DNA from 2 places in the Priestia sp. YIM B13490 genome. Region 1 is predicted to be linked to the other one. Evidence: a T-box and tRNA genes for the amino acid it is inferred to sense, from the RefSeq annotation. Region 1 holds a T-box; the other holds one or more tRNA genes.
What was found. The T-box of region 1 lies ahead of ACFX4R_RS15135 (valine--tRNA ligase). A T-box ahead of a tRNA ligase gene usually reads a tRNA of that ligase, here a tRNA-Val.
Positions count from the first base shown of each region.

Region 2: it encodes a tRNA-Val, which carries the amino acid that the T-box ahead of ACFX4R_RS15135 (valine--tRNA ligase) is inferred to sense. The anticodon was not compared.

Region 1 covers NZ_JBHZOT010000004.1:146,408-150,836, reverse strand. Annotated here, with positions in the region: gene spoVID (stage VI sporulation protein D) at 1-610, shown strand, start outside; gene ysxE (spore coat protein YsxE) at 688-1,737, shown strand; gene ACFX4R_RS15140 (hypothetical protein) at 1,749-1,946, opposite strand; T-box leader at 2,177-2,421, shown strand; gene ACFX4R_RS15135 (valine--tRNA ligase) at 2,504-4,429, shown strand, end outside.
Region 2 covers NZ_JBHZOT010000002.1:776,951-781,379, reverse strand. Annotated here, with positions in the region: gene ACFX4R_RS09280 (DUF1349 domain-containing protein) at 1-563, shown strand, start outside; gene ACFX4R_RS09275 (YitT family protein) at 602-1,222, opposite strand; gene ACFX4R_RS09270 (Lrp/AsnC family transcriptional regulator) at 1,395-1,844, shown strand; gene ACFX4R_RS09265 (arylamine N-acetyltransferase family protein) at 1,872-2,627, opposite strand; tRNA gene ACFX4R_RS09260 (tRNA-Val) at 2,892-2,963, shown strand; gene ACFX4R_RS09255 (DEAD/DEAH box helicase) at 3,132-4,429, shown strand, end outside.

The DNA.
Region 1 (4,429 bases):
CGTAAGCTATCGTGAAGCTCCCGCACTTTTAGAGGCAGAGGCTATTGAAGAAGAGCATTCAGAAGAGCATTCAGAAGAGCATTCAGAAGAGACCCCTAGTTATTTTTCATCTGTATTTAAAAAAGAATCTCGTGCTGAGCCGGTTGTGGAATATGAAGAGGAAGCATATGAACCATTTGAAGTCGAAGTGAAAAAAGAGGCCCAAATCGAGGAAGAAAGAGAAGACAATGTGATTGAACTGTTTCAGCTTCGTCAAGAGCAAGAAAGCTTCGAAGAATCGCAAGCTAGTGAATTGAATACGTATGGTGACGTTCAACAAGAGGCTGAGCAAGAAGAAGCTGAACAAGAAGAGGAAAAGATTATTGTTGAATTTCGGAAAGAAGAAAATGAAAGCGGCCGAAATGAAAACGCCCTTTATTTAACAAAGCTCTTTTCGCGGGAAGAAGAAGCTTTTTCAACGTGGAAGCTTTGTATTGTTCAAGACGGAGATTCGCTTGATACGATAGCAAACCGCTATAATACGAATGTACAAAACATTTTACGAGTGAATAATTTAGAAGATGAATATGAGCTGGAAGAAGGAAGCATCTTAAATATTCCCGTTCGTTAAAGTCGGAAAGAAAACAGTTTTGACGCATATAATGTCTTAACTGTTTTCTTTATTTTTTACGAGGAAGGAGAATATAGATGCAGCGGACAGTAGCAGACTACAAAGTATTGTTAAAAGAATATGACTTAGATGTTGACTTTATCGAAGACTACGGAAAAGTAAAAAAAGTCTATACGAAAACCGGCGTATTTGCGCTTAAAGAAATGGCGAATCATCAAGAACGAAATCAAAACTTCATTCAAAAGCTGCAGAACGTGTATCAAAAAGGATGGATGGGATTTGTCCCTATTTATCAAACAAAGCGTTCTCAGCCCATTGTTTCAGATGAAAGCGGCTCGTATTACTTAATGCCGTGGCTCCCAAATAATCCGACCGAAGAGCGTGATATTCGATATCATAAATTATTTCAAGAGCTTGCTAAGCTTCACGGCGCTTCGGCGCAGGAAGTAGAAGTGAAAAAAGAAGATATAGAAAATCATTATACATCGATGAAAGAAACGTGGGAGAAACGTCAGGAAGAGCTGAAGCAGTATGTAGCAGAATGCGAGAAAAAAATCTATATGTCCCCGTTTGAATTGCATTACTGTACGTTTTATTATGAAATGACAAGAGCGCTTGAATTTGGTTTTGGAAAGCTCGATCAGTGGAACGATGAAATGGAAGAAAAGGAAAAGATCCGGCTGGTTACGTCTCATGGAAAGCTATCGGCTAAACATTTTATCTATGATGAACGGGGAAATGGTTTTTTTATTAATTTTGAACATGCAAAAGATGCTTCACCGATTTATGATTTGGTCTCATTTTATTTCCGTACTCTTCGCACATACCCAGTAACTACCTATGACAGCTATGAGTGGTTTAGTACGTATGAAAAACATTTTGCTCTCAGAGAAGAGGAACGGCTGCTTTTACACAGTTATTTGGCGTTTCCAGAACCCTTGTATCAGTGTATCGTTCAATATAGGCAGCATAAAGAAAGTAAAACAGAGCTTGAACATATGCAGTCATTTATTCGAGCATACTGGCTGACGAAAAACATTGAACAGCTCAATATTAAAATATTTGAAGTAGATCAGCAAAAAAAAATGGCAGCGGAAGCAGCTGCACAAGCCCAAGCGAACGAATAGCGCTTGGGTTTTTAAATCCAGTCCGAATATAAAGCAACCGCTAGTATGGCAAGCAGTGCCAACAACAGTACATCAAAGGTTGTAGGGAAAAATAGTGTACGTATACCTTGAAAAATTGTTAAAGGAACAATAAACTGTCCACAAGCCGCTCCTGCTGTTTTGAGCCACCGCTGCAGCTGATACGAATTTACATTTATTCGTTTCTTCATTTGTACATGCCCCTTTCAATCCACGTGCCCAGGTTAAAGTAAGTATATGAAAAAAGAAAGAAATGGTGTCATTTTTTTGAGCGGACTCTTCATTTTATTTCCAAAATTAGCGAGTGAATGAAAAAATAAAGAGCAGAACAAAAAAATTATGAATATAATCGTAAAAAAGTGGAGAAGATTATTGACGATTCAACATTTTTTCATATAGTATAATTAAGAGAAATTCATACATAAATACAGTGAATAGGAAGAGTACGGGATGTTCGTCTTTCAGAGAGAGAAATCAGCTGCTGTGAGATTTCTTAAGAATGTGCACTCGGAATGTCGCCTATGAGTAGCTTTTTTGAACAGCTGCATAGCTCAGTAGAAAAAGCCGGTTAATCAACCGTTATGAAATGAAGTGTATAGGCTTATCAAACGGGATACGTCTATAAAAAAAGGTGGTACCGCGAAATCAACTCCTTTCGTCCTTTTATTAGGAAAGGAGTTTTTTTATGTTTATAAAAGCTTTACACAGTTTCTAAAGACTGAAACTTTATATTATGGAGGTATACATTATGTCTGAAAAAGAAGTGACTCTTCCAACGAAGTATGATCCAAAAGCCGTTGAAGAAAATCGTTATCAGTATTGGTTAGACGGGAAGTTTTTTGAAGCAACAAATGACCCTGAAAAAGAGCCATATACAATTGTAATTCCACCCCCAAACGTAACGGGCAAGCTACATTTAGGCCACGCTTGGGATACAACGTTACAAGACATCTTAACGCGTATGAAGCGCATGCAAGGCTATGACGTTTTATGGCTTCCTGGCATGGACCATGCGGGGATTGCAACGCAGGCAAAAGTAGAAGAAAAGCTTCGCAGCGAAGGGAAAAGCCGCTACGATCTAGGCCGCGAAAATTTTGTAGCCGAAACATGGAAATGGAAAGAAGAATATGCAAGCTTTATTCGCCAGCAGTGGTCGAAGCTAGGACTTGGCTTAGACTATTCACGCGAGCGCTTCACGCTTGATGAAGGCCTTTCTAAAGCAGTGCGCGAAGTATTCGTAACGCTTTACAAAAAAGGGTTAATCTATCGCGGAGAATATATTATTAACTGGGATCCAGCTACAAAAACAGCTCTTTCAGACATCGAGGTTATTTACAAAGATGTACAAGGTGCGTTTTATCATATGCGCTATCCGTTGGCAGATGGTTCTGGACATATTGAAATCGCAACAACTCGTCCTGAAACAATGCTAGGAGATACGGCTGTAGCTGTTCACCCTGAAGATGATCGCTATAAGCACTTAATCGGCAAAAAGGTTGTCCTTCCGATTGTAGGTCGTGAAATTCCAATCGTAGGCGATGATTATGTAGATATGGAATTCGGTTCTGGTGCGGTGAAAATTACGCCTGCTCATGACCCGAACGATTTTGAAATTGGAAACCGCCATAATTTAGAGCGTATTTTAGTGATGAATCAGGACGGTACGATGAATGACAAAGCAGGTAAATATGAAGGAATGGATCGTTTTGCTTGCCGTAAGCAAATTGTTAAAGACCTTCAAGAAGACGGTGTATTGTTCAACATTGAAGACCACATGCATTCAGTAGGTCACAGTGAACGAAGCGGTGCCGTTGTTGAACCTTATTTATCAACTCAATGGTTTGTAAAAATGCAGCCGTTAGCAGATAAAGCAGTAGATCTTCAAAAGCAAGAAGAAAAAGTAAACTTCGTGCCTGATCGTTTTGAAAAGACATACTTACACTGGATGGAAAATATTCGCGACTGGTGTATTTCGCGTCAGCTTTGGTGGGGACATCGCATTCCAGCTTGGTATCATAAAGAAACTGGAGAAGTATACGTAGATCATGAGGCTCCAGCAGATATCGAAAACTGGGAACAAGATTCAGATGTATTAGATACATGGTTCAGTTCAGCGCTATGGCCATTCTCAACAATGGGCTGGCCCGATGTGGATGCAGCTGATTTCAAACGCTACTACCCAACAAACGTGCTTGTAACAGGCTACGATATTATTTTCTTCTGGGTATCTCGCATGATTTTCCAAGGTCTTGAATTTACGGGTAAACGTCCGTTTGACGATGTACTCATTCACGGTCTTGTACGAGATGCTGAAGGTCGTAAAATGAGTAAATCACTTGGTAACGGTGTAGACCCAATGGAAGTAATCGAGAAATACGGTGCAGATTCTCTTCGCTACTTCTTATCTACAGGAAGCTCACCAGGACAAGATTTACGCTTCAGCTTTGAAAAAGTCGAAGCGACGTGGAACTTTGCAAATAAAATTTGGAATGCTTCTCGTTTTGCATTAATGAACATGGACGGCATCACATTTGAAGAGCTTGATTTATCAGGCGAAAAGTCAGTTGCTGATAAATGGATTTTAACGCGCTTAAATGAAACGATTGAGCACGTAACAAAATTAGCTGACAAATATGAATTCGGTGAAGTTGGACGTATTCTCTATAACTTTATT
Region 2 (4,429 bases), on a different contig from region 1:
ATTCAGACGTTTCTTGGTATTGTCCACCAGCTCAATTTCAAATTGATACAGAAACGAATCGATTAGTGATTAAAACAGACGCTAAAACGGATTTTTGGCAGCGTACTCATTATGGCTTTGAAGCGGACAATGGACACTTTCTTTACCGTGAAGTAGAAGGCGACTTTGAAATCATGACAAAGGTGCATACATATCCAGTTAATCGCTACGATCAAGCAGGTCTCATGATTCGTGTATCAAAAGATACGTGGATCAAAACGTCAGTTGAATACAATCCCGATGGTCCTAACCAATTAGGAGCAGTCGTAACCAACCAGGGCTTCTCAGATTGGTCCAGTCAAAATTTCACTCAAAACAAATCAGCGCTTTATTTTAAAATTCAGCGCAAAAACGATGATTACACCGTTTGTTATTCAAGTGATGGAGATTCTTGGACTCAGCTCCGACTCGCTCACTTATTGAACTCAACCAAAGAACCTGTTCAAGTTGGTATTTATGCTTGTAGTCCTCAAGGAGAAGGGTATGAAGCCCAATTTGATTTTATAAAAGTAGAAAAAATGTAAATAAAAACCACGATTTAGCCACAGCTAAATCGTGGTTTTTATTTAGAAAGCGCATTATCTAAAGGCTGTGTGACAGAAGCGGATGTCGGTTGATTGTGTAAAGCAATTTTTTGCTTGAAGTAGCTGATGACAAAACCTGTAATCGCAATGGATATAACAGAGAAAATTCCTTTTGAAATTCCAATTGAATACATGCTCGACAGCACGACAAGGAAATCAAATGAAAAATTCACTTTTCCAGGATCCCAGCCAAATTTTCGCTGTGCGAATAACGCTAGAATATTAGCACCGCCGAGAGAAGCTCCGTTCATAAATAAAATGGATAAGCCAAGGCCGGCAATTAGTCCGCCCGTAACAGCACCCATCAGGCTGGGAAGTGTAAAAGAAGGAAGCAAGTGATCGAGTGAAGTGAGAAGCGATAGCAAAGACACTGATCCTATAGTTGTGGCGGTAAATTTCCATCCCATTTGAAAGAAGGAAAAGAGATAAAAAGGAATATTAATGAGAAAAAAGATTACCGCAAACGATAAGGGAAGGGCATATGACAAGCTAAGGGACAGACCAGCTGTTCCCCCCGTCACTACGTGAGAGTGCCGCAAGATAAGAACACCAATACTTGCAATCGTACATCCAAGAATAATCCATAAAACTTTTCGCATAAATAAACCCCTTTGTTTGTTTTTTCGGAATTTTCATTTTCAATTATCTACTTTAATGATAGGATATTAAATAAAGAAAACACATGTATAAATGAAGGAAATAATACTTGTTCTTTTATCAACTTGAATAAAGATTTTATTTATTATATTCATTTTGAAAGGAAAGGTTTGGATGGATCAAATCGATGCACAACTATTGTCTATTTTGCAAAGGGACGGACGTATGACGATTAGTGATTTATCAAAAAAGCTGGCTCTTAGCCGTCCAAGCGTATCAGAAAGACTGCAGCGTCTTCAGGAACGAGGAGTGATCCAGCGTTTTAGCGCTACGGTGTCTCCGAAAGCTTTAGGAAGAGATACACAGCTGTTTATTCAAGTAAGCGAATTAAAAAGAAAACCGGAGGAATTTGAAGACTTTATTGAGCAAAATGAAGACGTGCTTGAATGTCATCGCGTAACGGGGCCGGTTTCTTACTTTATCAAAGCAGCCGTGTCTGGAATGGATGGACTTAGAATGCTAGTGGATGAACTGATTCCTTATGGAAATGTGAATACCTCAATTATTTTAAAGTCGCCTGTAGAAAACAGGATGATTACTCCTGTACAAAAACCGGCCCCATAAGAGGCCGGTTTTCTGTGTAAGGAGATATTAATAAAATCCTTTAATAATATAAAAATGATTTTGTAAAATATCAGGTATTTCTTCTTCTGAAACGTTCCTTTTCGTCTTTTTTTCGCCGTCTGTTACAGTTACCGTTTCGCCAGAGAGGGTAATGCGCCCTGTAGGGGTTGCGATCGTAACAAGACGTTTGTGTACAAACGGAGAATCCGCTGACGTTTGATTGAACTCACACATGGGAGTAAAGTCAGTCAGTTTCTTAGGAAGCGTAGACACACGGTACAGCGTTTTCCATACATCATCTTCCCATCGCTGCAAATCATACATATGCTCAGCAACGTTTGTCATACGATAAGAGCCGCTTACATCTCTTACTACTTCGCCATTTAAAGGCATTGGCTTGCGCACAGAATCTCCAAATCCAACGTCTACGATGTAAGGCTGATTTTCAATCGTCACAAGGTTTGTAGCGTGACTTCCTTCAATGGTCCATGTGCCGTCGGGTTTTTTGACGGTAGCTGAAACGTAAGAGACTTCATATCCGCTTTCTTTTAACAGCCAGCCAAATAGACCGTTTAATTCGTAGCAAAATCCTCCCCGCAAATTTACGATTACTTTTTGAAAAATTCGTTCTAAATCAATTATGATAGGGGTTTGAGACAGAACATCTAAGTTCTCAAAAGGAACATGAAGCATGTGTTTGTTCTGTAAAGCAGCTAAGCTTTCATACGTTGGGCTATCCGGTTTCGTAGCTAAAAACCGACTAAAATAATAATTAATATTCATCAAATGCACCTCTTAGTAAATCATTTCTCTCTGTCTTTAGCAGAACGTTCATGTAACAGCGCTTTTTCGATTGTCTCTTTGGAAGCGAATCCTTGAAGTACAAGGCTGTCAATTTTTAAAGTTGGTACTTTCATCCCGTCACGCTCCTTTATGGCATGTTTTTATTTTATCAAAAGTAAAGACGATCCTTCCAACTTGGGAACTGCGGAAAAATAGTTGACAAAATTGGATAACTCTTTCTATAATATAGTCAATACATATCACGAGCGATTAGTTCAGTGGGAGAATACATCCTTGACAGGGATGGGGTCGGGGGTTCGAATCCCTCATCGCTCATACCAAAGCCGTTTTCTTATTAATAAGAGAGCGGCTTTTCTCTTTTGTTTGACAAATCAATGCTATATTAAATCTTGAGCGCATATAGAAGAATTAAAGTATAATGAAACATAGTGCATCAGGTCATGATAAAGATAATCACTAATTTAAAATAAATGAGGGTACAAAATGAATCAAAGAAGTTTTAGTCAATATGGTCTTAGTGACAAGGTAGCTAAGGCGCTTTCTAGCCTGCAATACAATCATCCCACGGAAGTACAAAGCAAGGTGCTTCCCATCGCGCTAGAAGAAAGAGATGTTGTCGTGAAGTCTCAAACAGGAAGTGGAAAAACGGCTTCCTTTGGCATTCCACTGTGTGAATTAGTTAATTGGGAAGAAAATAAGCCCCAGGCCTTAGTGTTAACACCTACACGAGAGCTGGCCGCGCAGGTAAAAGAAGATATTACAAATATCGGCCGTTTTAAGCGAATTAAAGCAGCAGCTGTCTACGGAAAATCACCGTTTGCCAAGCAAAAAGTAGAACTAAAGCAAAAAACACATATTGTTGTAGGTACGCCTGGACGAGTGCTTGATCATATAGAAAAAGAAACGCTTGCATTAGAGAAAATTCGTTATTTGGTTATTGATGAAGCAGATGAAATGCTAAATATGGGTTTTATTGACCAAGTAGAAGCAATTATTCAACATCTTCCTAGTGAGCGTATAACGATGCTTTTCTCCGCTACGCTTCCTGAAGATATTGAAGAGCTTTCTCGCAAGTATATGAAAAAGCCGGTTGATGTTGAAATCAAAGCGAATGGATTAACGACAAGTACGATTGACCATTCTGTTATAACAGTAGAGAACGAACGTAAATTTGAACTGCTGAAAGACGTAACCACAGTAGAAAACCCGGACAGCTGCATCATTTTTTGCCGCACGCAAGAGCAGGTAAATACGCTGTTAGATGATTTAGATGATCTTGGGTATCCTTGTGATAAAATTCACGGGGCAATGGTGCAAGAAGACCGTTTTGAGGTTATGAATGATTTCAAAAAAGGTAAATTCCGCTATTTAGTGGCGACAGATGTAGCTGCGAGAGGAATTGATATTGATAATATCACACACGTTATTAACTATGACCTTCCGTTAGAAAAAGAAAGCTACGTTCACCGTACAGGAAGAACGGGACGTGCCGGTAAAAAAGGGAAGGCTATCACATTTGTAACGCCTTATGAAGAGAGAATGCTATCGGAAATTGAAGAATATATCGGTTTTTCAATTCCAACATCTACTCCTCCTTCTAAAGAAGAAGTACAGCAGGCAGCATCCGCTTTTACTGAAAAAATCAATGAGCGTCCAGAAGTTAAAAAGGATAAAAGCGAGTCATTAAATAAAGACATTATGAAGCTGTATTTTAACGGAGGAAAGAAAAAGAAAATTAGAGCGGTTGATTTTGTGGGAACAATTGCGAAATTAGACGGAGT